Regions from separate parts of the Aeromonas sp. HMWF016 genome, predicted to be linked through region 2. Evidence: riboswitches for the same ligand, from Rfam matches in the RefSeq annotation. Region 2 holds a riboswitch; the other holds the start of a gene.
What was found. A riboswitch is a leader RNA that binds a small molecule or an ion and turns the genes downstream of it on or off. The one in region 2 is predicted to bind lysine.
Positions count from the first base shown of each region.

Region 1: it holds a riboswitch for lysine, as region 2 does, so the genes downstream of both, AACS24_RS02375 (Na+/H+ antiporter NhaC family protein) here and lysC (lysine-sensitive aspartokinase 3) in region 2, are expected to answer to the same signal.

Region 1 is NZ_CAWNWX010000020.1:27,711-35,852, forward strand. Features, by position in the region: partial or broken gene lapB (lipopolysaccharide assembly protein LapB) at 1-329, shown strand, start outside; gene pyrF (orotidine-5'-phosphate decarboxylase) at 348-1,049, shown strand; gene rrtA (rhombosortase) at 1,024-1,617, opposite strand; gene AACS24_RS02345 (tRNA-uridine aminocarboxypropyltransferase) at 1,616-2,239, shown strand; gene queC (7-cyano-7-deazaguanine synthase QueC) at 2,260-2,967, shown strand; gene queE (7-carboxy-7-deazaguanine synthase QueE) at 3,029-3,700, shown strand; gene AACS24_RS02360 (DUF3820 family protein) at 3,702-3,932, shown strand; gene AACS24_RS02365 (cob(I)yrinic acid a,c-diamide adenosyltransferase) at 3,929-4,492, shown strand; gene AACS24_RS02370 (H-NS family histone-like protein) at 4,562-4,966, opposite strand; lysine riboswitch at 5,269-5,440, shown strand; gene AACS24_RS02375 (Na+/H+ antiporter NhaC family protein) at 5,529-7,109, shown strand; gene AACS24_RS02380 (thymidine kinase) at 7,201-7,782, shown strand; partial or broken gene AACS24_RS02385 (flavohemoglobin expression-modulating QEGLA motif protein) at 7,854-8,142, opposite strand, start outside.
Region 2 is NZ_CAWNWX010000096.1:54,024-69,018, forward strand. Features, by position in the region: gene cysG (siroheme synthase CysG) at 1-628, opposite strand, end outside; gene asrC (sulfite reductase subunit C) at 826-1,836, opposite strand; gene asrB (anaerobic sulfite reductase subunit AsrB) at 1,848-2,687, opposite strand; gene asrA (anaerobic sulfite reductase subunit AsrA) at 2,689-3,747, opposite strand; gene AACS24_RS15955 (patatin-like phospholipase family protein) at 3,943-4,785, opposite strand; gene AACS24_RS15960 (S66 family peptidase) at 5,057-6,073, shown strand; gene AACS24_RS15965 (LTA synthase family protein) at 6,137-8,392, opposite strand; gene AACS24_RS15970 (hypothetical protein) at 8,648-9,733, shown strand; gene lysC (lysine-sensitive aspartokinase 3) at 9,815-11,167, opposite strand; lysine riboswitch at 11,258-11,482, opposite strand; gene argA (amino-acid N-acetyltransferase) at 11,590-12,918, opposite strand; gene msrA (peptide-methionine (S)-S-oxide reductase MsrA) at 13,187-13,819, shown strand; gene AACS24_RS15990 (DUF3802 family protein) at 14,065-14,400, opposite strand; gene AACS24_RS15995 (GNAT family N-acetyltransferase) at 14,458-14,934, opposite strand; gene AACS24_RS16000 (MmcQ/YjbR family DNA-binding protein) at 14,931-14,995, opposite strand, start outside.

The DNA.
Region 1 (8,142 bases), on a different contig from region 2:
GTGTGACGGTTACGCTGGCTCTTGCCCAGCTGGTCGAGGAGCGTGATGGCCTGAGTCAGGCTCGCTCTCTGGTGCTTCGCCAGTTGCGCCGTCACCCCTCCATGAAAGGGTTTTACCAACTGGTCGGCTTTCAGCTGGCCAGTGCGGAGGAGGGGCCGGCCAAGGAGAGTCTCGAGCTGTTGCAACAGCTAGTTGGCGAACAGATCAAAATCAAATCAACCCACAAGTGTCGGCAGTGCGGCTTTGCCACTCACTCGTTGTTCTGGCAGTGCCCATCCTGCCGGCAGTGGGGTTCCATCAAGCCGATCCGTGGTCTGGACGGTGAATAACCATCAATAGGAAGTGAGATGCTCGATCCAAAAGTACTGGTAGCGCTGGATTATCAGAACGAAGCAGATGCCTTGGCGTTCGTTGAACGTATTTCTCCGGCCGAGTGCCGTCTCAAGGTTGGCAAGGAGATGTTTACCCTTTTTGGCCCGCAGTTTGTACGCCAGCTGGTTGCCAAGGGATTTGATGTCTTTCTGGATCTGAAATTTCACGACATTCCCAATACCGTCGCCAAGGCGGTAGCAGCCAGTGCCGAGCTTGGTGTCTGGATGGTCAACGTGCATGCCAGTGGTGGCGAGCGAATGATGCGGGCAGCCGTCGATGCGCTGCAGCCTTACGGTGACAAGGCGCCGCTGCTGATTGGGGTGACCGTGCTGACCAGCATGGAGCAATCCGACATGGCACCGCTGGGCCTTGATGTGACCCCTGCCGAGCAGGTGATCCGGTTGGCCAGGCTGACCAAGGAGTCCGGGCTTGACGGTGTGGTTTGCTCGGCCAACGAAGCACGCGAGCTGAAGGCGTTGCTGGGGGCTGATTTCAAGCTGGTGACCCCGGGGATCCGTCCAAGCGGCACCGAAGCTGGTGATCAGCGCCGCGTGATGACGCCGAAAGCGGCAGTAGATGCGGGGTCCGACTATCTGGTGGTTGGCCGCCCCATCACTCAGGCTGCTGATCCGGCCGCGATGCTGGCTGCCATCAATCGCGAGTTGGCGGGGGAGTAAGCCCGGCAGTCACCGAGACCGGGTGCAGGCTGAGTAGCAGGCCTGCACCTGCACCGATCAGATGAGATTCTATGTGGACTCTGGCGCCGATCAGGGTCGATATCGGGCTCTCGCCTGCATTATAGAAATCCATTGCCAGCTTGAGTCCCACGCCAGCCAGCAGCAGCCAGCCCGATGTACGGCGACCATGCCGGATATCCTGGATGGCTCCCCAGACAAACAGTCCGTGCAGTGAGCCCGACAGCCCCATATACCACTGGGTGTGGGGGTACCAGAACCAGATCCCGAGCCCCACGGCCCCCCAGAGCAGCAGCATCAGGAGTGGTAGCCGATTATTGCCCAGATAGTCGCGAAACAGGCAGTAGAGAATAATTAAACCTGCCAGATTGAGCAGCAGATGCCACAGATTGGTATGAGCCAGATTGCCTGTTATGATCCGCCACCCTTCACCTTGAGCAATCTCTGCCCGGTCGAAGGAGAGCTGAAGATCCGGTACGGTAACAAAAAGCAGCAAGCTGGTGAGAGAGAGCGTGATAACCCAGAACAATCCAGATTTTTCTGACGACATGAAACAGCCCAACGACAAAAACAGTCGATACTGTACACGCTGTACCCGAGCCCTCAAAGCGTGCCTATGCGAATATATCGTGCCACTTGAAAACCGTACGCCTCTCTACATTCTTCAGCATCCCTATGAAGTGGCCCACCCAAAGGGCACGGCAGCACTGCTGGCTGCCTCGTTGCAACAGGCAGAGATCCGGGTCGGGGAGGATTTTTCCGGCGATACGTGGCTCAACGACCTGCTTGCCGACCCCTCTTTACGCTGTTATCTGCTCTGGCCGGATGAAGAGGCTATTTCGCCAGTAGAACTGAGACAGCAGATGGAAAGTGTCTCATCAGGTGCGACATCCGTGGCTTTTATTCTGCTCGATGGCACCTGGCGCAAAGCCTTTCGGATGTTGCAGAGCAACCCGGCGCTTGCCCGCTTGCCGCGGATCGGACTAGGTGCCATCGCAGGGCAATATGCGATTCGTAAAAAGCCGTTTCCTGAAGCCCTTTCGACCATAGAGGCGGGCTACCATCTGTTATCTCAATGGGAGGGCGAGCCCGAACGCTATGCCCCCCTGCTTACCCTTTTCGAACGGCTCAATACCCAGTGGCAAGCCTTTGCCGAGGGGCGCCGGACATGACATTGCAAGGAGTTCTCCATATGAAAAAAGCAGTTGTGGTATTTAGTGGCGGTCAGGACAGCACTACCTGTCTGGTTCAGGCGCTGGCCAATTATGACGAAGTTCATGCGATCACATTCGACTATGGCCAGCGTCATCGGGAAGAGATCGATACCGCCCGCCACCTGGTGCAACTGCTGGGTGTCACCGCCCACAAGGTGATGGATGTTACCTTGCTCAACGAGCTGGCTATCTCGGCGCTGACTCGTGACGATATCCCGGTGAGCTGTGATCTGCAGGATAATGGCCTGCCCAATACCTTCGTGCCGGGCCGCAACATCCTGTTCCTCACGCTGGCCTCTATTTATGCCTATCAGGTCGGTGCCGAAGCGGTGATCACCGGGGTATGCGAGACCGATTTTTCCGGTTATCCCGACTGTCGCGACGAGTTCGTGAAGGCACTCAATCAGGCGGTCTCCCTGGGGCTGGATCGCGGCATCCGTTTTGAAACACCGCTGATGTGGCTCGACAAGGCCGAAACCTGGGCGCTGGCGGATCACTATGGCCATCTCGATACGGTGCGCCAGCAGACGCTGACCTGCTACAACGGCATCGCGGGCGATGGTTGCGGCACCTGTCCCGCATGTAATCTGCGTAGCCGCGGACTGGACGGTTATCAGGCAGACAAAGCGGGGATCATGGCCAAAATGCGTGAGAAAACCGGACTGGGTGAGAAAAGCGGAGCATGAGCCTGCCTCTGGCTGATGATTGGGGTATAATCCGCGGCTTTTGCAACAAGCTGTGACCAAGATGCACTACCCAATCAACGAGATATTCCAGACCATCCAGGGGGAGGGGGTCTTTACCGGCCTGCCTGCCATCTTCGTTCGCCTGCAAGGGTGCCCGGTGGGCTGCCCCTGGTGCGATACCCGACATACCTGGGTGGTCGATCCTGCTCGTGAAGTGGGCAGAGAGCGTGTGCTGGATCGTTCCAACGAGTCGGATTGCTGGAGCCAGCTCACTACCGAGCAGATCCTCGCCAGCTTTGTCGAGCTTGGCTATCAGGCGCGTCATGTGGTGATCACCGGTGGCGAGCCCTGTCTCTACGATCTGACCGAGCTCTCGTCAGCGCTGTTGGCAGCGGGTTATCAGGTTCAGATTGAAACCAGTGGTACCAGCGAAATCAAGACTCATGAGCAGACCTGGGTCACGGTATCACCCAAGATCGGCATGAAAGGCGGGTTGCCGGTGCTGGTCTCTGCGCTTGAGCGGGCCAACGAGATCAAGCATCCGGTGGCAACAGAACATCATATCGAAGAGCTTGATACTCTGCTGGTTACCGCGAACCTGCGCCCGGATGTTGTTATCGCATTGCAGCCTATCAGTCAGAAACCACGAGCCACCCAGCTCGCGATGGCAACCTGTATTGCCCGTAATTGGCGACTCTCTATTCAGACCCATAAATATCTGGATATCGATTAATATGGAGTGGCTATCCGATGAGCAGGTGCTGCTTACCCTGAGCCATAAAATGCCTTACGGCAAATATCAGGGGCGGCGCATTATCGATATTCCGGAGCCTTATCTGGTGTGGATGGCCCGCAGTGGTTTTCCGGCGGGTAAACTGGGCCAGACATTGGCTCTTGCATACGAGATCAAGCTCAACGGGCTGGAGTCGATGATTATTCCCATTATTAACAGGATGTCAGAATGAGAATATATACCCGGCAGGGTGACAAGGGGATGACCCGGTTGGCAGATGGTACCCGTTTGGCTAAGGACCATTTGCGGGTAGAAACCTATGGCTATATTGACGAGCTCAACTCTCATATAGGTCTGCTGATTTGCGAGATCCCCCAGCAAGAAGCAGGTTTATTGGCAGATCTGCAGTTGTTGCAGCAAGAGCTATTTGATCTGGGCGGTGAATTGGCATTTTCCAGCGCAGCCCAAAATGAGTCAATTTGGCAGGTCAATGAGAGATGGATTAACAGGCTGGAGCAGCAAATAGACAGCTACAGCGAACATTTGCCGCCGTTGCGCCAGTTTATTCTGCCCGGCGGCTCCCGTGCGGCTGCGCAGGCCCATGTGGTGCGGACGCTAGTTCGTCACTGTGAGCGCCTGCTGTTGACCCTGAGTCGCGAAGAGTGCGTCAATCCTGATGCGCTGGCTTATCTCAACCGGATGAGCGACTGGTTCTTTACCATTGCCCGTTATCTGATCTGCAAGTCAGAGGGACAAGAAGTATTCTGGGTCAAAGCCACGGATCGCAGATAAAGATTCAGAACGTAGCCAATAAAAAAACCTCGCAATAGCGAGGTTTTTTATTGGTATCTATCACTGAAATCAGATAGCGAAATCTTCCAGTGATTTACCTGCTTCAACTGCTTTGGCAATAGCAGAAGGCATACGACCCTGACCGGTCCAAGTCTTCTCTACACCGTTATCATCATAACGATATTTGGCAGGGCGAGGGGCGCGCTTGGCTTTTTCTGCCTTGGCTGGAGTAGCTGCAACAGCGCTGACCAGCTCTGCAGGATCAATACCGGCAGCTTTCAGCATTTCGGTATATTCATTGATTTTACGCAGATGCTCTTCACGAGCCTGACGCTCAGCGGCTTCATCCTGCTGACGTTCGGCAACGATTGCTGAGAGTTTTTCCAGCGCTTCTTCCAGCTGCTCCAGAGAGAGTTCACGGCAGGTGGCACGCAGACTGCGGATATTAAGCAGCACTTTCAAAAATTCATTCATAGGATTGTCCACGTCAAGTCAGAAGGAAATATTATGTTCATCCTGATTTTTACGTGTCACTTTAAATAAGTCAAGAAGGGTAAAAATAATAAGTAGAAGATAAATCGTCATCACGAGAGATTATATTCGGCATTCAATCATATTAATGGATGCTTATGAGGCTTTAATTGGTTAAATGTGTCGCAAAAAGAAGCGAAGCTGCATCAATTGACTACCTTTTGGTGTACTAACGTCATACATCATGATTATTTAATCAAAAAACTTGCTATAAGCTGCCAGCTGGATAAAATGTCTCTCGAATACCTTTAAGTAGAGGCGCGCTGCCTATGACTACTTGTGCGGAGGGTGATGCCGATGATGCACAAGGAAAGGAGTCAGCGCCGAAGTGGCCAGGCCATCATACCGGGCTGCTGGTTCTGCATCTAATAGGTGCAGGACTGCCATAGTCATCCACTATGGAGCGCTACCTGAAGGGGCTGAGGAGTATAACCTCCCCATAGGTTTTGTTTCTTTAGATCCTCTCGGTAGATCTCCACCTGTAATCTTTAGGTGCAAAGAGATCATGGACATTAGTCATTTCGCCGACTCCGGTTGGTCCGTACTTCCCCCCTTATTGGCTGTCGCCCTGGCGATCCTGACCCGCCGCGTGCTGCTGTCGCTTGGCGTCGGTATTTTAACCGGCAGTCTGTTGCTCAATCAGTTTTCCCCCCTCGACTCCCTGCAATATATGCTGGGTACCGTGCTGAAGATTTTCTGGGTTGATGGTGCACTCAACCGTGACAACATCAACATGCTGCTCTTTATGTTGCTGCTGGGTGGCCTCATCAGTCTGATGAGCGTATCGGGTGCAACCCGCGCCTTTGCCGAGTGGGCCGCCAAGCGCGCCAAGACCCGCAAAGGGGCCAAGACCCTCACCGGCATGATGGTGTTTGCCTTCTTTATCGATGACTTCTTCCACAGCCTGTCGGTGGGCGCTATCTGCCGTCCTGTGACCGACCGCTTCCAGATCTCCCGCGCCAAGCTGGCCTATCTGCTCGACTCCACCGCTGCGCCAGTCTGCGTGCTGATGCCGATCTCTTCTTGGGGCGCTTATATCATCGCATTGGTTGGCGGCATCATGGCGGCGCACGGTCTGACCGATCAGAGCCCCATCTCTGCGTTCGTCGAGATGATCCCGATGAATCTCTATGCCGTCTTCACCCTGATCATGGTGCTGGTCGTCATCGCGTTTCAGCTCGACATCGGCCCGATGCGTCAACACGAGCAGTGGGCGCTGGAAGGCAAGTTGTGGGATGAATCCAAGGGGCGCCCCATTGGTCTGGATATGGATAGTCCGGAGGAGAGCAATGGCGGCATGATCGACATGGTGCTGCCGATCCTGACTCTGACCGCTGCCACCGTCTACTTCATGATCGACTCGGGTGCCGCAGCGCTCAGCGAAAAGGAGCTGCCTTTCAGCGTGCTCGGCTCGTTCGAAAACACCAATGTGGGCTCCTCGCTGGTCTATGGCGCCATTTGTAGTCTGGTAGTTTCCATTGGTCTGGCAATGCGTCTGAAGCTCGGTGCCAAGAACTGGATCAAGGCCGCGCCGCAAGGCGTCATGGCTATGCTGCCGGCTATCAATATCCTGTTGTTTGCATGGACCATCGGTGCCGTAGTGCGCGATGTGGAGACTGGCAAGTACTTGGCATCTCTGGCCAACGGCAATCTGCCAATCGAGGTGCTGCCGGCCGTGGTATTCATTCTCTCTTGCGCCATGGCGTTTGCCACTGGCACCAGCTGGGGTACCTTCGGCATCATGCTGCCGCTGGCCGGTGACATGGCTGCGGCCAGCGATATCAGCCTGATGTTGCCGATGCTGGCTGCTGTTTTGGCTGGCTCGGTGTTTGGGGATCACAGCTCTCCCATCTCCAGTACCAGTATCCTCTCTGCGACGGGGGCAGGTTGCCATCACATCGATCACGTGATGACCCAGCTCCCCTATGCGCTGGCCATCGCCTTCGGTGCGGCTCTCGGTTATCTGGTGATGGGGTTGATGCACTCCGGTTTTGCCGGTTTCAGCGTCAGCGCCCTCTGGTTTGTGCTCTTTACCAGTTACCACCTGAAAAAGGCCAAAGCGCAGCCAGCGCTCGCAACGGCATAACATTAATAGAGCAAGGGGCCCACGGGCCCCTTGGTTTTGGCGGGGGCTTTGGTTAGCATGCGCCCCATAAATTCAGTTTCGGAACAGTATCATGGCTTCACTGCACTACAAGTTTGCCACCATGAATTCAGGCAAATCGACCCAGCTCATTCAGGCACACTTCAACTATCTGGAGCGGGGGATGCACCCGCTGGCCATGACCCCAGCCATCGACGATCGTTTCGGTGTCGGAGTGATCAGTGCCCGGGTTGGCCTTGAACTGAAGGTGGACGTATTCAGCGACAGCTGTGATCTGTTTGAAATGGTGAAAGAGCGCCATGCCAAGAAACATATCGATGTCTTTATCGTGGATGAGGCTCAGTTCCTGACCAAGGAGCAGGTCTATCAGTTGGCCCGTATCGTCGACGAGCAGGATATTCCGGTGATGGCCTATGGCCTCAAGACTGATTTTCGTGGCGAGCTGTTCCCCGGCTCCTACCATCTGCTCTGTCTGGCTGACAAGTTTGAAGAGCTGAAGAGCATCTGCTGGTGCGGCAACAAGGCCCACATGAACTCCCGGGTCAACGAAGCAGGTCAGGTGATGCGCGATGGCGAACAGGTGGAGATCGGTGGCAACGATCGCTATGTGTCACTGTGCCGCAAACACTATCTGGAAGGGCGGGCGTTCAAATAACCCGTACCTTGCTGCAAGGTTATGAATCAAAAAGGGGGGCCAATCTGGCGCCCCTTTTGTCTATTTGCCGTTCAGTCGATTTCGATATCGACGGGGGCAATGATGGGGTCTGCCACCGGCAGGCGATGAAACAGCTGACGAAAGTGCTGCTGTACCCGGCCAATATCGACCAGCGACATGCCAGAGGCAAAGCCAAACCAGACATAGAGGCCGGTGAGATCGCGAAACATCGGCGGCAGGTAGCGGGGCGCGGCGATCAATCCCTCCAGATAGTGCTGATAGATCACCGGAATATCGTCCAGTGTCACCTTGCCGACAAACAGCATCGGCAGGATCTCGGGCACCCCCTCCAGTACGGCG
Region 2 (14,995 bases):
GCTCATTCAATAGCTCGACGACGCTCTGCTCGGCGGCCTGCTGCTGGCCACGGGCCAGTTGGCGGGCGAGGCGATCATGGCGGAACAGCCGCTCCCAGAAGTGGCGGCGGGCCAGCTTGTCCGGAATGAGTTTGACCCGCTCGCGCAGCTTGCCCGCCAGCGCCGCGAGCTGGCCGAGGTGCTGCGGCAGCATGGCTTCGAATTTTTCCCGCAGCTGGCGGCTCAGTACCGGTGCCGAGCCGGCGCTGGAGATGGCCACCATCAGCGGCGAGCGGTCGATGATGGCGGGCATGATGGCGCTGCAGTGGGCCGGAGAGTCCACCACGTTGCAGAAGATTTGGCGCAGGCTCGCCTCGCTGAAGACCTGATGATTGACCTCGGTCTGGTTGGTGGCGGCGATCACCAGCCACTTGCCATCGAGCAGCTCGGGGTGAAAGTCGGCGGCGCAGACGGTCAGGCGACCCTGCTCGGCCCAGCTCATCAACTGGGGTTCCAGGTGCGGGGCATTGATGGTGATCTTCGCCTTGGCATCGAGCAGCAGGCGCGCCTTGCGCACCGCTACCTCACCACCGCCGACGATAAGCACCGGCTTGTTTTGCAGCTGACAGAAGAGAGGGAGAAAGTCCATAACAGGCTCCGGATGCTGGCCCGCTCGCAATGCCGCGCCGGGCCAGATGACGGGGCGCGCCGTGACGCACCCCGGATGGTCGGGGGAAAGGCCCCCAACGGGAATAAAAAGGGGGAAGCGTGATCCACGCCCGGGCCAACGACAGATCCCCACCGGTTGTCGGCCACTATGATCAGCTTCCCCAAACGAGGTTTTTCCTATTGCACCGCTTTGACATGCATGTTGGCGACGTACTGATCTTCGGCCCAGAAGATACGGTCAGCGACCATGGCTTCCGGGTTGAGGGTGACGCCGCGCAGCACCCGCTCCTTGAACTTGTGATAACCGGCCCGGTCGATAAGGTGACCCATGTGCAGGTAGATGGGCTTGCCATCCAGCATCTCGGCCTCGAACTCGAACAGGTTCTTGATCACCGCATGCAGCACCTCTTCGGTGACCCAGTTGAGAAACAGCTTGCCGGTACGGGGAGTCTTCTTGCTGGTGCGTCCCCCCAGCTTGACCATGTAGAGCTGCTTGGGATCCCGCTGCCAGGCCATGGTCGGGCAGGCCAGCACGCACTCGCCACAACCGATGCACTTGCTCTCCTCCTTGACCGCCTTGCCATGTTTGATGGCGAGGCAATCCACCGCGTGGTGGCTGCACGCCTTGACGCAGGCGCCGCAGCCGATGCAGCGCTCGGCATTGAAGTGGATTTTGGCGATGCCGAGGATGCCGAAGTCGGCCATGTTGGCCTTGGCGCAGTCGTTGGGACAGCCGGCGATCACCATCTTGAGGTGATAGGGGTTGGGGTAGAGGTGCTTCTCCATCCGCTGGGCCAGCCCGGTACAGTCGATATTGCCCTTCTGGCAGATGGTGTTGCCCTGACAGGCGACGATGTTGCGCCCGCCGATAGTCTGGTAACCGGCTTGGGTGTCCGCTACCTCGATGCCGCAGGTCTCCACCTCGATCTCCCTGATAAAGGGTTCGAGGGCAGCGTTGACCTTGTCCATGTCCTGATACTTGATGCCGGGCATCGCCAGCTTCTGGCGAGTGGTGAGGTGGATCAAGCCGTTGCCGTACTGTTCGGCGATCTGCTGGGCCACCGCCAGCAGGTGGGCGGGCATGATCCCGCCGGGAATGCGTACGCTGATCATCGCTTCGCCGCGCACCTTGGAGAGGCGGTATTCGTTCTTGGCGCGGGCCTTGATGATGTCGATATCGAGACTCATGGTGTTCTCCCTCAGTCGATCAGATGCTGGGCCTGGTCAAAACGAAAGACCGGGCCATCCACGCAGATATAGGTGTCGCCCATCCGGCAGTGGCCACACTTGCCGACGGCGCAGGCCATGCGGCGTTCGTAGTCGACCCAGATGCGATCCTTGGGGATGCCGCGCTCAAGCAGGGCGAGCACCACGAAACGGATCATGACGGGAGGGCCGACCACGATGGCCTGGATATCCTCGCTATCCGAGAGATCCAGCTGGTCGATGTAATCGGTGACCCGGCCGATGCGAAACTGCTCGCTCTCCTCACCCTCATCCAGCGTGACGATGAGATTCTGGCGCTCGGCCCAGAGCGGCATCTCGTGGCGATAGAGCACCGCCTGCTCGTTCTTGAAGCCGAGGATCATGTCGAGGGACTTCACCTGTTCCGGGTGTTTGCTAAAGCGACGCAGCAGCCCCTTGACCGGCGCGACGCCAGTGCCGCCCGCCACCACGATGAGGTGCTGGTTGCGATAGGCTTCCAGCGGATAGCCGTTGCCGTGGACGCCGCGCATCCACACCTTGTCGCCCACATCGAGGGCAAACAGCGCATCGGTCACCTTGCCGACTTTGCGGATCAACAGATCCACATAGCCATCGCCATAGTCGGAGACCGAGATGGGCGCTTCGCCGACGGTGGGCAGGGAGATCTCCACAAACTGGCCGTAGTGGACATCAAAGTCGCGGGAGACCCGAAAGTTCCACTCCAGTTCGGTGTGACGCTCGATGGCCAGAATGGTGTAGGCCTTGGGCAGCAGGCGGTTTTCGACCGCTTCCTGCTGCTGTTCTGCTGTTGCGGTTTGTTGGCACTGGCACATATCAGTTCGCCCCCTGCGCGTGGTCGGCTGCGATGGTCTGTTCGACCACATCGGTCATTTTGTTGATGATGTTGCTAAAGGAGATGTAGTGAGGGCAGCGATCGTCGCAGCGGCCACAGCCGACGCACATGTGCTCCTCCCCCTGACGGGCCTTGTAGTCGTTGACCTTGTGCAGGGCGCGATAACGGAGGCGCTCGCCATGTTTGGCGCGAAAACCGTGGCCACCGGCCATGTCGCTGAAGCCATCCACCATGCAGCTGGCCCACTGGCGACGACGTTCACCCTGCTTGGGGTTCTCCGCATAGGTGAGGTCGTGCACGCTGTAGCAGCTGCAGGTCGGGCAGGAGGTGGTGCAGCGGCCGCAGCCGATGCAGCGGCTGTCGTACTCGGCCCAGACCGGATGATCGGTGAGGATCTGGCGGATCCGCTGGGGGTCGTCACAGACGCTGTCCGGGGTGCGCACCTTGACCGGGTTGCTCTGGACAAACTCCGGGGCGAAGTCATCGGATTCACCCAGCTCGGCAAAGTAGCCGAACAGCTCGGGATCCTTGACTTCGATGCGGGCGCCCTCATCGCTCAGACGAATGGCGGCGGCGTAGTCCCGGGTCTCATTGCTGCCCATGGAGACGCAGAAGCAGTTCTCGAAGCTCTCGCGGCACTCCAGCAGTACCAGCTTGAGCTTGCTGCGCAGCCGGGCGTAGTAGACGTCCCTGTTCTGGCCGTTCTTGAGATAGACCTGATCCAGCCTGCGCAGGGCGTGGATATCGCAGCTGCGCAAGAACAGCAGGGTGGGCTTGGCTTCCACCTTCGATTCGCGCAGCTCCAGATTGTCGAAGTGGAACAGGGTCTGGGTGATGGGGAGCACCACCTCTTTCGGGGAGAAGTGGGACTTCTCCTGCCACACCAGATCGGCCGGATGGCGGATGCTGTGGTAGGTGACGTTGTCGGTGTCGGAGAAGCGACCGCCCCGATATTCGGCCGCAGGGGCCATGATCCGGTAATCGGGCAGCAGCCGTTCGAACAGCTGCACCAGCGCGGGCTGGGTGAGAAGAAACGACATAAATAAACACCTTGTCTGAGGGTGACATGCCTTGGCATTGAAAGGGGCGTGTCTGTCCCGGTATTGACTAGCCGGGAGAGCTACGCCGCTCTCGCCGCGGTCCGGTTTATGACTCATCTTGTTCAACTGACCCGATTGTTCTTGTGTGGCGGCGTGTGCGTCGCGGCAGGTCGGGTCATGCCTGTAAAACCCTTGTCAATTGAGCAGGGCCGCCTGATAGCCAGCGCACTTGCCCATCACGTATCCCATCTCCAGCTTGTTGATATCGCGGGTAAAACGGGAAACAGGGAAGTAGTCGGCCGGGGCGATCACCTCGATCTGGCAATCAGCGGGCGGATTGGCGATGAAATCGAGCGCCTCGTTGTAACTGCGATCCCGCTGCTCCAGCGCCTGTGCCAGCGCGGGGTGAGTCTTGAGCAGGGTGCGGATCATCCAGGGGAAGGGCATCGGCTTGAGCCGGTAGCCCAGCGGCTCGGAGAGGATCACCGTCATCTGGCGGGCGCCGCGGCGGTAGGCCTCGATCACCGGGATGGAGTCGGCCACCCCGCCATCGGTCATCGGCACCCCGTGCACCTGCGGATATTCGCGGGAGGCGAGGGGAATGGCGCAGCTGGCGGGCAGCACCTCATCCATGTTCTCCGGCTTGACCCGGATGTACTCCGCCTTGCCGGTCAGGGCATTGGTCACCACCGCATAGAAGGGGATGCCGCTCTCTCGATAGCGATGGATATCGAGGGGGTATTTGCGGCAGCTGGTGTGCCAGAGCCAGTGGATATCCACCAGATTGCCCCCCTTGGCAAAACGCAGCGGGTCGAGAAACTCCGGGGTGCAGGCCAGCTCGGTCAGGATGTCGTGGCTGCGGCCATGCTGGCTGGCGAGATAGGCCAGGAGGTTGGTCGCGCCGGCCGAGACGCCGATGGCAAAGTCAAAGGGACGGTAGTCACGTTCGATAAACGCATCCAGCACGCCGCTGGCAAATATGCCGCGCATGGCGCCACCTTCAACAACCAGTGCCGTGGGGGATGCGGTTCTATTCATGACGGGGTCCTCATTGAAATCGGCGTCGCAAGAGAGTGGGTCGGCGGCAAGCTTCAGGCTTGCCCGGGCGACCATTCTGGCTGACAGCGGGGGCTGGCTATCGCAATGAGGTCATTCTAGGAGCGTGGTTTTGTTTAGAATATCTGTTAATAATGAATCAAGCGTTTTGTATTTCTAAACGATGGCGAGCCAGCCGTTGTGCCAACAGGGGCGATAAGGGATAGTCAGGGCTCTGTTTTCACGGTTTGATGAGCCCCGGGGGATGTGACTGATGACGAGACTCCTTGCCCCGCCACTCCAGCGCGGCGACACCATCGCTTTTTTTTCCCCCTCCAGCGCGGCAACCGCCTGGGCGCCCACCCGTTTTGCCCGTGCAAAAGCCTTTCTCGAAGTGCAGGGCTTCCGGCTCAAGGCGGGCAGCCTCACCGGCCAGCAGGATCACTGGCGCTCCGGTTCCATCGCCGCGCGGGCCGAGGAGCTCAACGCCCTTATTCGCGACCCCGAGGTGCGTTGCATCATGTCGGTGATTGGCGGCAGCAACTCCAACTCCCTGCTGCCCTACCTCGATGTTGATGCGCTAAAACGGGATCCCAAGATCATCGTGGGCTACTCCGATGTGACGGCCCTGCTGCTCGGCATCTATGCCCAGACTGGTTTGGTTACCTTTTATGGCCCGGCGCTGGTGGCCTCATTCGGCGAGTTGCCGCCGCTGGTGGATGAGACGCTGGCCAGTTTTTTACAGATTGTGCTGGCCGACGAGGCTGGCGTCCCCTGTACGCTGCCGACCCCCGCGCAATGGAGCGATGAGCGGCTGGACTGGGAAAACCAGAACCGGGCCAAGCAGTGCCAGCCCAATCGGCTGATCTCGGTGGGCTCAGGTCGGGTGCAGGGGCGGCTGATGGGCGGCAACCTCAACACCATGGCGGGGATCTGGGGTTCCCCCTATATGCCGGCCATCGAGCGTGGCGATATTCTGCTGCTAGAGGACAGCCTGAAATCCGCCGAGACGGTGGAGCGCTCCTTCGCCCATCTCAAGCTGTGCGGGGTGTTTGATCGGATCGGCGCCCTTATCCTCGGCAAGCACGAGCTGTTCAACGATCAGGGCAGCGGCAAGCGCCCGCTCGATATCCTGCTGGAGGTGGTGGGGGAGCCGCACTTCCCCATTCTGGCGGAGTTTGACTGCGCCCATACCCACCCCATGCTGACGTTGCCGCTGGGCGTCGAGGCGGAGCTGGATCTCGACCGCCAGCAGCTCACGCTGCTTGAGCCCTGGTGGCACAGCGCCTGACGGGGGGCAGGAAGCAGACAAGGCCGCCGATGCGGCCTTGTCTGTTGTTGGGGGATGACATTGTCAGGGCAGGGCATCGGTCCGGAAGCTGGCGCGGATCTGCGGCACCAGCGGCGAGACGTCGAAACCCTTCTCCTCGCCCAGCACCGGATGGAGCAGGGGGCCGTCGCTGATGGGGGTGAGGTTGCCGGCCAGCAGCTGGCGAGTGGCCTGTCCCATCTGATAGAGCTGGCGCACCGGCGCAAACTGGGTCGCCAGATTGAGGGAATCATCGGCGCGGGTGAAGGCCATCATGGGGATCTGATAGGTGGCATCGCGCGCCGGTTTGTCGCCGTGAATGCCCTTGCCGGCCGACATCAGGAAGGGCTGGTGATCGCCAAAGGCGACAACCAGATAGCGCTTGCCAGACTGATCGAGACTCTTGAGCAGCCGCTCCAGCGAGGCCATGGCATCTACCACCCCGGTGTAGTAGGTGTTGAGCAGCTGTCTGTCACTCTCGCTCTCGTTCGGGCAGGCGCCGCTGTGCTCCTGTGCCTGATAGCGGGGGCCATCGAAGGGGCCGTGCCCCTGCATGGTAACCGCGTAGGCAAACAGCGGTTTGTCATCCTGTTCGCTGCGTTTGAGCAGGTGATCGACGAGGGCATCGTCCGAGATATAGAGCCCCTTGTGCTCGAGGGTGGTAAAGCGGCTGTCGAACCAGCGCTCCTGATAGCCAAGCGCCGGGATCGCCTTGGCGCGGCCCCAGAACTTCTCCACATAGGGGTGGACGAAGAGGGTCTGGTAGCCGCTCTGGTTGGCGCTCTGGGCCAGCCCCGGCACTTGATCCGAGAGGTAGTAGTAGGGCACCACCCCCTGCTTGAGCAGCCCCACCGGCAGGCCCGTGTTCATCTCGAACTCCGCCAGCACCGTCATGCCGCCAGTGGTGGGGGAGTGGATGGTCTTGTGCCACTGCTGGATGGTGGCGGGCAGGTTCAGGGTGGGAACGGGGGCGCAGAGCCGCCCCTGCCAGTCGAGCATCAGCGACTCATATTGCAGCACGATCACCAGATCCCAGCGCGGCGCAGCCCCCTGCGGCGGTTGGCTCAGCTGGGGGGTGAATTCGTTGATCTGCAGCGGGTAGCGAAACACGCTGCCCTGCTCCAGCATCTCGTCCACCAGATTGAACAGGTAGAGGCCGGGGCCGGAGCGGATGATGTCCCTGTGGTAGTTGACCGCCCGATCCACGTAGCGCACGTTGGCCCCCAGCAGCTTGTTGCTGGTCTGGGTGGCAAACACGCAAAGGGCAAAGAAGGCCACGGTGGCGGCGGCCGTGCGCAGGATCCAGCGGGAGAGGGCAAAGCGCCAGCAGAGGAAGAGCGCGATAGCGCCGCCGAGCAGCGGCACGACGGGGTGCTGATCCTGCAGGATCCGCAGCAGCGCCATCAGGTTGCCGAGATCATCGCCGCCGAGCGGCACGCCGTAGATGGCGATCTTCATGAAGTTGGCCAGCAGTCCTATGCCGGAGAGGGCGGTAAAGACCAGCCCCATGTAGAGGTTGAATCCGGCCAGTGCGCAGAGGCTCCAGCCCAGCACCATGCTGCCCCAAGCGAGATAGTAGTGCTCCGGGCGAAAGCCTGACCAGAGCAGAAACTCCCCCAGTTTGAATACCACGAAGCCGTGCAGCAGCACGAAGGTGAGGTTGCCGAGCAGCAGGCTGCCGATGATGCGCCAGCGCAGACTGCGGCGCAGCCTTGGCAGCACCGCCTTCAGCACGGCGGCGCTCAGCGCCAGTACCAGCGTCAGGCTCACCATCAGGTAGGTGAGGTTGAAGCCCTGCTCCGGCAGGGTCTGCAGGATCTGGCTGAAGTCACCGCTCTCGGGGCGGTCTGCCAGCAGCAGGCCGATCCGCAGCTGGTAACGGCTGGCCAGCGCATCGTCCGGGGCGCGCAACGTGCTGTTGAGATCCAGAGTGCAGCGGTTGTTGCGGCACACCTGACGCTTCTCCACCGGCTGGCTCAGCTCGTCGATCCGCTCCCCCTTGTCGTTGAGCAGCTCCACCCGCACCTTGTCCCCCGGCTGGAGCTGCCCTCGCAATTGCCACTGGCTGCGCACCACCAGATAGAGGCCACGGCTGTCGCTCTTGTAGAGAAGGGCGTGGCGGGTGAGGGTGGCCAGCGGATTGTCGGCGGGCCCCAGCACCAGCGGTTGGGCACGGCCAAGCCAGCTGCCGGGATTGATGAGCGGCAGCAGCAGGGTCACGATGAGCAGGCCACCGAGCAGGATCAGCAGCAGGCGGGAGAGACTCAGGGCGCGGCGACGGCCTGAGAAGGGGCGATTCATATCAGCTCATCCTTTGAGCAAGTGAGAGAGATGCAGATCATCTGCATACTATTTGACCCGATGGTGCGTGGCCGGTTCATGGATGTCAATTTAATGACCGCCTGATGAATTTTTGGTTGCACTTCGGCCCTGCATATTGTGATCCCGATCGAGAGGTTGTCCGGAATATGTGATGAAAGCGTCATCATGAACGTTTGCTGCTGGTCTGCGAGAGAGGTGCTGTTTAGTCTCTCAGTAGCGACAGGAGGTACATGTATGAATCCCAAGGTGATGGCACGGCAAGCCAGATTGCTGCGTATGCTCGAGAGCAAGGAGGAGATCCGGGTCGGGCGCGAACGTGACTGTCCGCTTCCCGTGGCGCAGCTGGTCAGACTCAAGGATTCCCATCCGTCGGTGATCAAGGTCTATCGTCACGGTCTTACCGCCGAGGTGTTTCATCTCAAGATCGATGGCCATCACTGGTGCCTCAAGCGGCGCCGAAACGATTCGCTGGTCGCCAATCTCGATGGCAAGACCGCTTTCCTCACCGAGCTGGAGCGGCGGCGCGAAATTGAAGCGCTGCGCGAGTTGCATCCCACCGTGCTCTCCCACGTGGTCTGTACCAGCTTTGGTTCGGCCCGTGCCGGCATTCTGGTCTCGCCCTGGCTGCGGGGCGTGCCGGTGCATCAGCTCAACGAGCGCAATCTGGCACAGATGCTGGAGGTGCAGGGGGAGCTGGCTCGCTGGGGCTGGTTCGACTGGGATCCGAGCCCGGGCAATCTGCTCGATGACGGCGAACATATCAGCGTGTTCGATTTTGGTTACATGTGGCCCTTTGATCCCCGTTTCGAATACAACTCCAATGGGCTGGTCGACCCGCAATTTCATGTGCCGGAGCGGCTGGAGACCCGCACCCTTTCCGGACTCTGGCTCGATGAAGCCGATCCTTTGCCGCAATTTCGCTACTGGCGCGAACTTTGCCTCAAGTGGGTGAAGCGGGAGATCCATCACCTGATCCGCGAAGGAGCCAGTGCCCCGGTGCTGGCTCGTCTGCACGCCCTGCAGGGGGAGTGGAGCGCCGCGCTGGCGAGCGACGAGGCGCTGGTCGCCAACTGGTGGCGGGATATGTATCGCAGCCACCGGCTCGATGTGGCTGACGATCTCAGTGGCCGCAGCTGCAGCCCGCTCACTTTGCGTCGTCTCGACTGGCTGGAGCAGGCGGTGACCAACCACTACGAGCTGCTGGTCGACAATCTCTCCAGCGAAGAGCTGGGGCTGGGCCAGAGCGAGCTGCTGGCCAGATTGCAGCGCCAGCGCCGCGAAGTGATGGCGTGCCAGTTGCCGGTGACCACCTGCGCCTGAGCCAACGCCTCAGCGAAACAGAAATGAAAAGGGCACCTTGCGGGTGCCCTTTTGCATGGTCGGATTTGCCAGCCGTGAGGGTCAGTCCAGCAGCTCCTGATGGAGGCGGTTGACGATCTGGCCCGCTTCGCCCTCTTTGACCAGGAAGCATAGGTTGTGGGCGCTGGCGCCGTAGCAGATCATCCGGATGTTGTGGTCGCGCAGGGCATCGAATACCCGGCTGCCCACGCCGTTGACCTCGCTCATCCGGTTGCCGATCAGCGCCACCAGAGCCAGCTCGTTCTCCACCTCGACTTTGCAGAGCTGGCTGAGCTCGGCCAGCACCTTGTCGCTGAGCACCGGTTCGCCATTGCTCTGGCTGCCGGTGTGATCCAGGGTGAGCGACACGCTCACCTCCGAGGTGGTGATGAGATCCACCGAGATGCGGTGGCGGGCCAGAATGCCGAACACCTCGGCCAGAAAGCCATAGGCGTGGAACATGTTGAGGCTGTGCAGGGTGACCAGCACCTGCTGGCGACGCAGGGCCACGGCGCGAAACAGCGGACTGGTGTCCGTGGTGGAACGGATCCAGGTTCCCCCCGCCTGCGGCTCCCTGCTTGAGCCGACAAAGACCGGAATGTTCTGGCGCACCGCCGGTTGCAGGGTGGCCGGGTGCAGCACCTTGGCACCGAAGGTGGCCATCTCCGCCGCTTCGACAAAGCTGATTTCGGGAATGGGGCGGGCCCGGGTGACGAGGCGCGGATCCGTGGTGTAGATGCCGGGCACATCGGTCCAGATCTCGATACTGGCGGCATCCAGGGCTTCGGCGAGCAGGGCCGCGCTGTAGTCAGAGCCGCCACGGCCAAGTGTAGTCGTGCGACCATCGCCATCGGCACCGATAAAGCCCTGGGTGATGACGAGGCTGTCGCCGAGCACCGGGCCCAGCGTCTGCTGGCAAAGATCGCGAGTCGCGTTCAGATCGACGGTGGCCTTGCCAAAGCGGCTGTCGGTGCGCATCAACTGGCGCACATCCTGCCAGTGGGCATTGACGCCGCGCTGGCGCAGCAGCTCGGTAAAGAGGCGGGTCGACATCAGTTCGCCGCAGGCGATGAGGCGATCAGCCAGTTCGGCATCGGTCTGCTGGTGGGCTTGCTGGGCCATGAGGCGGATCTCGTCCAGCTGGCCATGAATGAGGGCGCTCACATCGCCGGGGTTGCCGAGATCGGCCAGAATGGCCTGCTGAATGTCGGACAGCTTGGCAAGCTGCTCGTCGCGGCCCGTTTCGTCCAGTTCGCCCTGAGCCAGTGCTACCAGCAGATTGGTGACGCCGGCGCTGGCGCTCAGCACCACGATGCGGGTGGCGGGATTGGCCAGCACGATATCAGCGCAGTTGTTCATGGCGGCGGCGTTGGCGACACTGGTTCCGCCAAACTTGGCGACATTGATCGGGCTCATTGCTTACTCCTGTCTTAATTTAAAAATCCGGATCCATCGGGCAAAAAAGAGAGGAGGAGGCTGAAAATGGCAGGAATGTGCGAAGCGATCCCGGCCAGAAGCACTCCACCCGCAGAGCCCATCCCGTACCCGCCCCTGACAGGGCGCGGTGGGGGATGACCACTACCGATGACAACCCGGGGGATTCAGCCCCCGCAGCCGACACTGAGGTTTCCAGTCTCCTCAGATGTCTCGGCGCTGCTCCCCCTGACCCAAGTTCACCGGACTCTGGCGTCCTCCCTCGGGCTGCCTGGGCAGCGCTCCTCTTCTGGCTCCACCATGGCGGTGGAGTGCATTTAGAAATACCTTGCGTTGGATTGGACTGTCAATCGAGTTTGTAAAAAAGTTCAAAATGTCAGCTAACTCAACGCAGAATCAATGGGTTACACAATGGTTTTTGACAAAACCTTGGAGCGACGCTGCCAGTTGTAGAGGCGCTGACGCTCAACCGGCAGATCCTCCACTTCCAGCGGCTCGAACCCCCGCTCCCGGAACCAGTGGATGGAGCGGGTGGTGAGCACGAACAAGCGGCGGATGCCGAGCCGTTTGGCCCGCTCGGCCACCTTGGCCACCAGCTGATCACCCCGGTTGGAGTTGCGATAGTCGGGATGGATGGCGACGCAGGCCATCTCCGCCATCGCCTCTTCCATAAAGCAGTAGAGGGCCGCGCAGCCGATGATCAGGCCATCGCGCTCGATGATGGTGAACTTGTCGATCTCCATCTCCAGCTGCTCGCGGGAGCGGCGCACCAGAATGCCTTCCTCCTCCAGCGGGCGGATTAGATCGAGAATGCCGCCGATATCCTCGATGGTGGCGGCACGGGCCTGCTCGGCGCTTTCCCGCACAATCTGGGTGCCGAGACCGTCGCGGCTGAACAGCTCCTGCAGCATGGCGCCATCATCCTGATAGCTCACCAGATGGGAGCGCGGAACCCCGCCACGACAGGAGGCAATGGCCGCACGCAGGTAGCGGGCGGTGCCGGACATCTCTTCGCCAGCCTGCTCCAGCTCCACCAGCAGCTCTTCGGCCTGTTCGGGGAAGAGCTCGGAGATGGCTTCGCCGCGCCTGTCCATTACCCCCTGGGTGCTGCTAAAGCAGATGAGCTTGTCCGCCTTGAGATCGACCGCTACCCGGCGGGCCACCTCTTCGGAGCTCAGGTTAAAGCTCTCGCCGGTGACCGAACAGCCGATGGGGGAGATGAGCACCAGACTTTTCTGGTCGAGCTGGCGGGTGATCCCCTCCACGTCGATGCGGCGCACCCGGCCGCTGTGGCAAAAGTCGATGCCATCATCCACCCCCAGCGGCTGGGCGGTGACGAAGTTGCCGCTCACCACGCTGATCCGCGCCCCCTGCATGGGTGTGTTGGCGAGCCCCATGGATAGCTGGGCTGTGATGTCATATTGCAGGCCGCCACACACCTGTTTGATGATGGTGAAACTTTCGTCATCGGTGACCCGGATCCGCTTGTGATACTGGGCCTCGATACCGGCGCGGGCCAGCGCTTCATCGTTTTGCGGACGTGAACCAAACACCAGCACCAGGCGTATGCCCAGTGTCTGCAGCAGGGCGATATCGCTGACGATATTGGCGAAGTTGGGGTGGCAGATGGCTTCTCCCCCCATCATCAGCACAAAGGTGGCACCCCGATGGACATTGACATAGGGGGTGGATTGCCGGAAGGCATTGACCAGACTGGGTTCGCGTTCACGCACTTGATATTTCTTCCATAAAAAAACAGCGATTGGCTCAATATATGAAAATTAATTCACAAATCAAGACTAAATATTGATTTTTGCCGTTTCTGGTCCACGAGGGGCGGGTTGGCCGTGCGGATCGGGAAAGGATGGTTCGAAGCGCAGATGGCCGCCGGAGCGAGCGGGGAGGGGCCCGCCGGTTGATCCGGCGCGATAAACTGCTATCTTCGATGCTCCTTTTCGTCAGCTGTGTGATTTCACAGGGTTTTATACAAGGACAGAATTCATGGAACAGATTATTTCACCGGCAGATGCCCTGCCGGGACGACGCGAAGCGATGGTGATTGGTCAGCAGCATGCGGTGAATGGCAACCCCACTCAGGGGCCTTGGCCCGAAAACATGGCGATCGCCTGGTTTGGCATGGGCTGTTTCTGGGGTGTGGAGCGCCTGTTCTGGCAGCAGCCGGGCGTCTACTCCACCGCGGCCGGCTATCAGGGCGGCGTTACCCAGAATCCCACCTACAAAGAGGTCTGCAGCGGCCTGACCGGCCATGCCGAGACGGTACAGGTGGTGTTTGATCCGGCGGTGATCAGCTACGGCGATCTGCTCAGACTGTTCTGGGAACAGCACGATCCGGCGCAGGGGATGCGTCAGGGCGGGGACATCGGCACCCAGTATCGCTCGGTGATCTTCTATGGTGACGAGAGCCAGCAGATCATTGCCCAGCAGAGCATGGCGGCCTATCAGCAGGCGATGGCGGCAAGCGGCGACAGCCGTGCCATTACCACTCGCATTCTGCCGCTGGCGCCCTTCTACTACGCCGAGGATTACCATCAGCAATATCTGGAGAAAAATCCGGATGGCTACTGCGGATTGGGTGGCATTGGAGTCTGTTTGCCGCCCAGCCTGAACCGCTGAACAGGTTTGTAGTCGATTTCTTAATAAAAGTGAAAATAAATGGTCGGAGGAGGGAACTTATTGCGACCAGTCGGGACTAACTAGGTAGCGTCCAGGGATCGGATGCAAAGTCCAGACACATTTCTTGCCTTGATAACCGCCTGATGAATGAACGCACTGGCGGGTTGAAAATGATAGCAAGCAGGGCTGCCCATCAAGGCGGCCCTTTTCATATCTGCTTGTTTTAGCTCGGGAGGGGCGATCGGTCAGGCGATCGCGCTGTCGAAGAGATTCTTGATAAGATCGATGAACTCGATGAGGAAGGCCTTCTGCTCCGGGGTCGGCTCGCGCAGCCAGACGGCGGAGAGCACCTCTTCCAGGTCGGCGACCACGGCGTCCGCCTCCTGCATGATGGTAAAGCGCACCTTGGGTGCCAGCTGGGGGTTTTGCTCGCAAATGGCCATCAGGTTGCTGGCAACACGGCCACTGACCAGATCTTCGATGGTCTCTTCACCATCGTTCTGCTGCTGGGATTCAAACAATCCCAAACTCTCCACCAGATACTCGATCAGCGAGATATAGCCTTCACTTTCTACCACCATGGTTGCTGCCTCAATACAGTAACAATACGAAAATTAAGCGTATTTTAGTGGCTTGCCCTAGCTTGGCAAGCAGCAGTGCAGGCGATGGCGAGTAAAACTGACTCCACCCCGCTCCACGCACTCCAGCCCGGTCAACGTAAAGCCATGTCGTAAAAATAGCTCATAACTGAAGGCGCTGGCCTCGGTGGTGATGAGGGTCATACCGAGCCCTCTGGCCCCCGCGAGCGCCGTGGTGAGCAGCAGATTGCCCAGTCCCTGGCGCTGATGGTCGGCGCTCACATAGAGCAGGCTGAGGTGGCCATCGGGGCTCAGAGTGACAAATCCGAGGGGCACATTTGCCAGCTCCGCCACCCAGCCGTGGTGCTCTCGCAGCTGGCTGACAAAGCCGGGATGCCGGGCACCGAGCGCCCACTGCTCCACCTGCTCCGGGCTGTAGTGCTGGGGGCCGGTGTGGCGGATCGCCTGCTCGAACAGGGTGATCAGGGCTGGAATATGCTGCTCGCCAAGGGGGGCGATAAAGAGGAGAGGCGTCATGCCGGGGCACCCTGATCAGCGGCATTGCGGGCGGGCGCCATGGGCCGCTTGGATTTCGGCA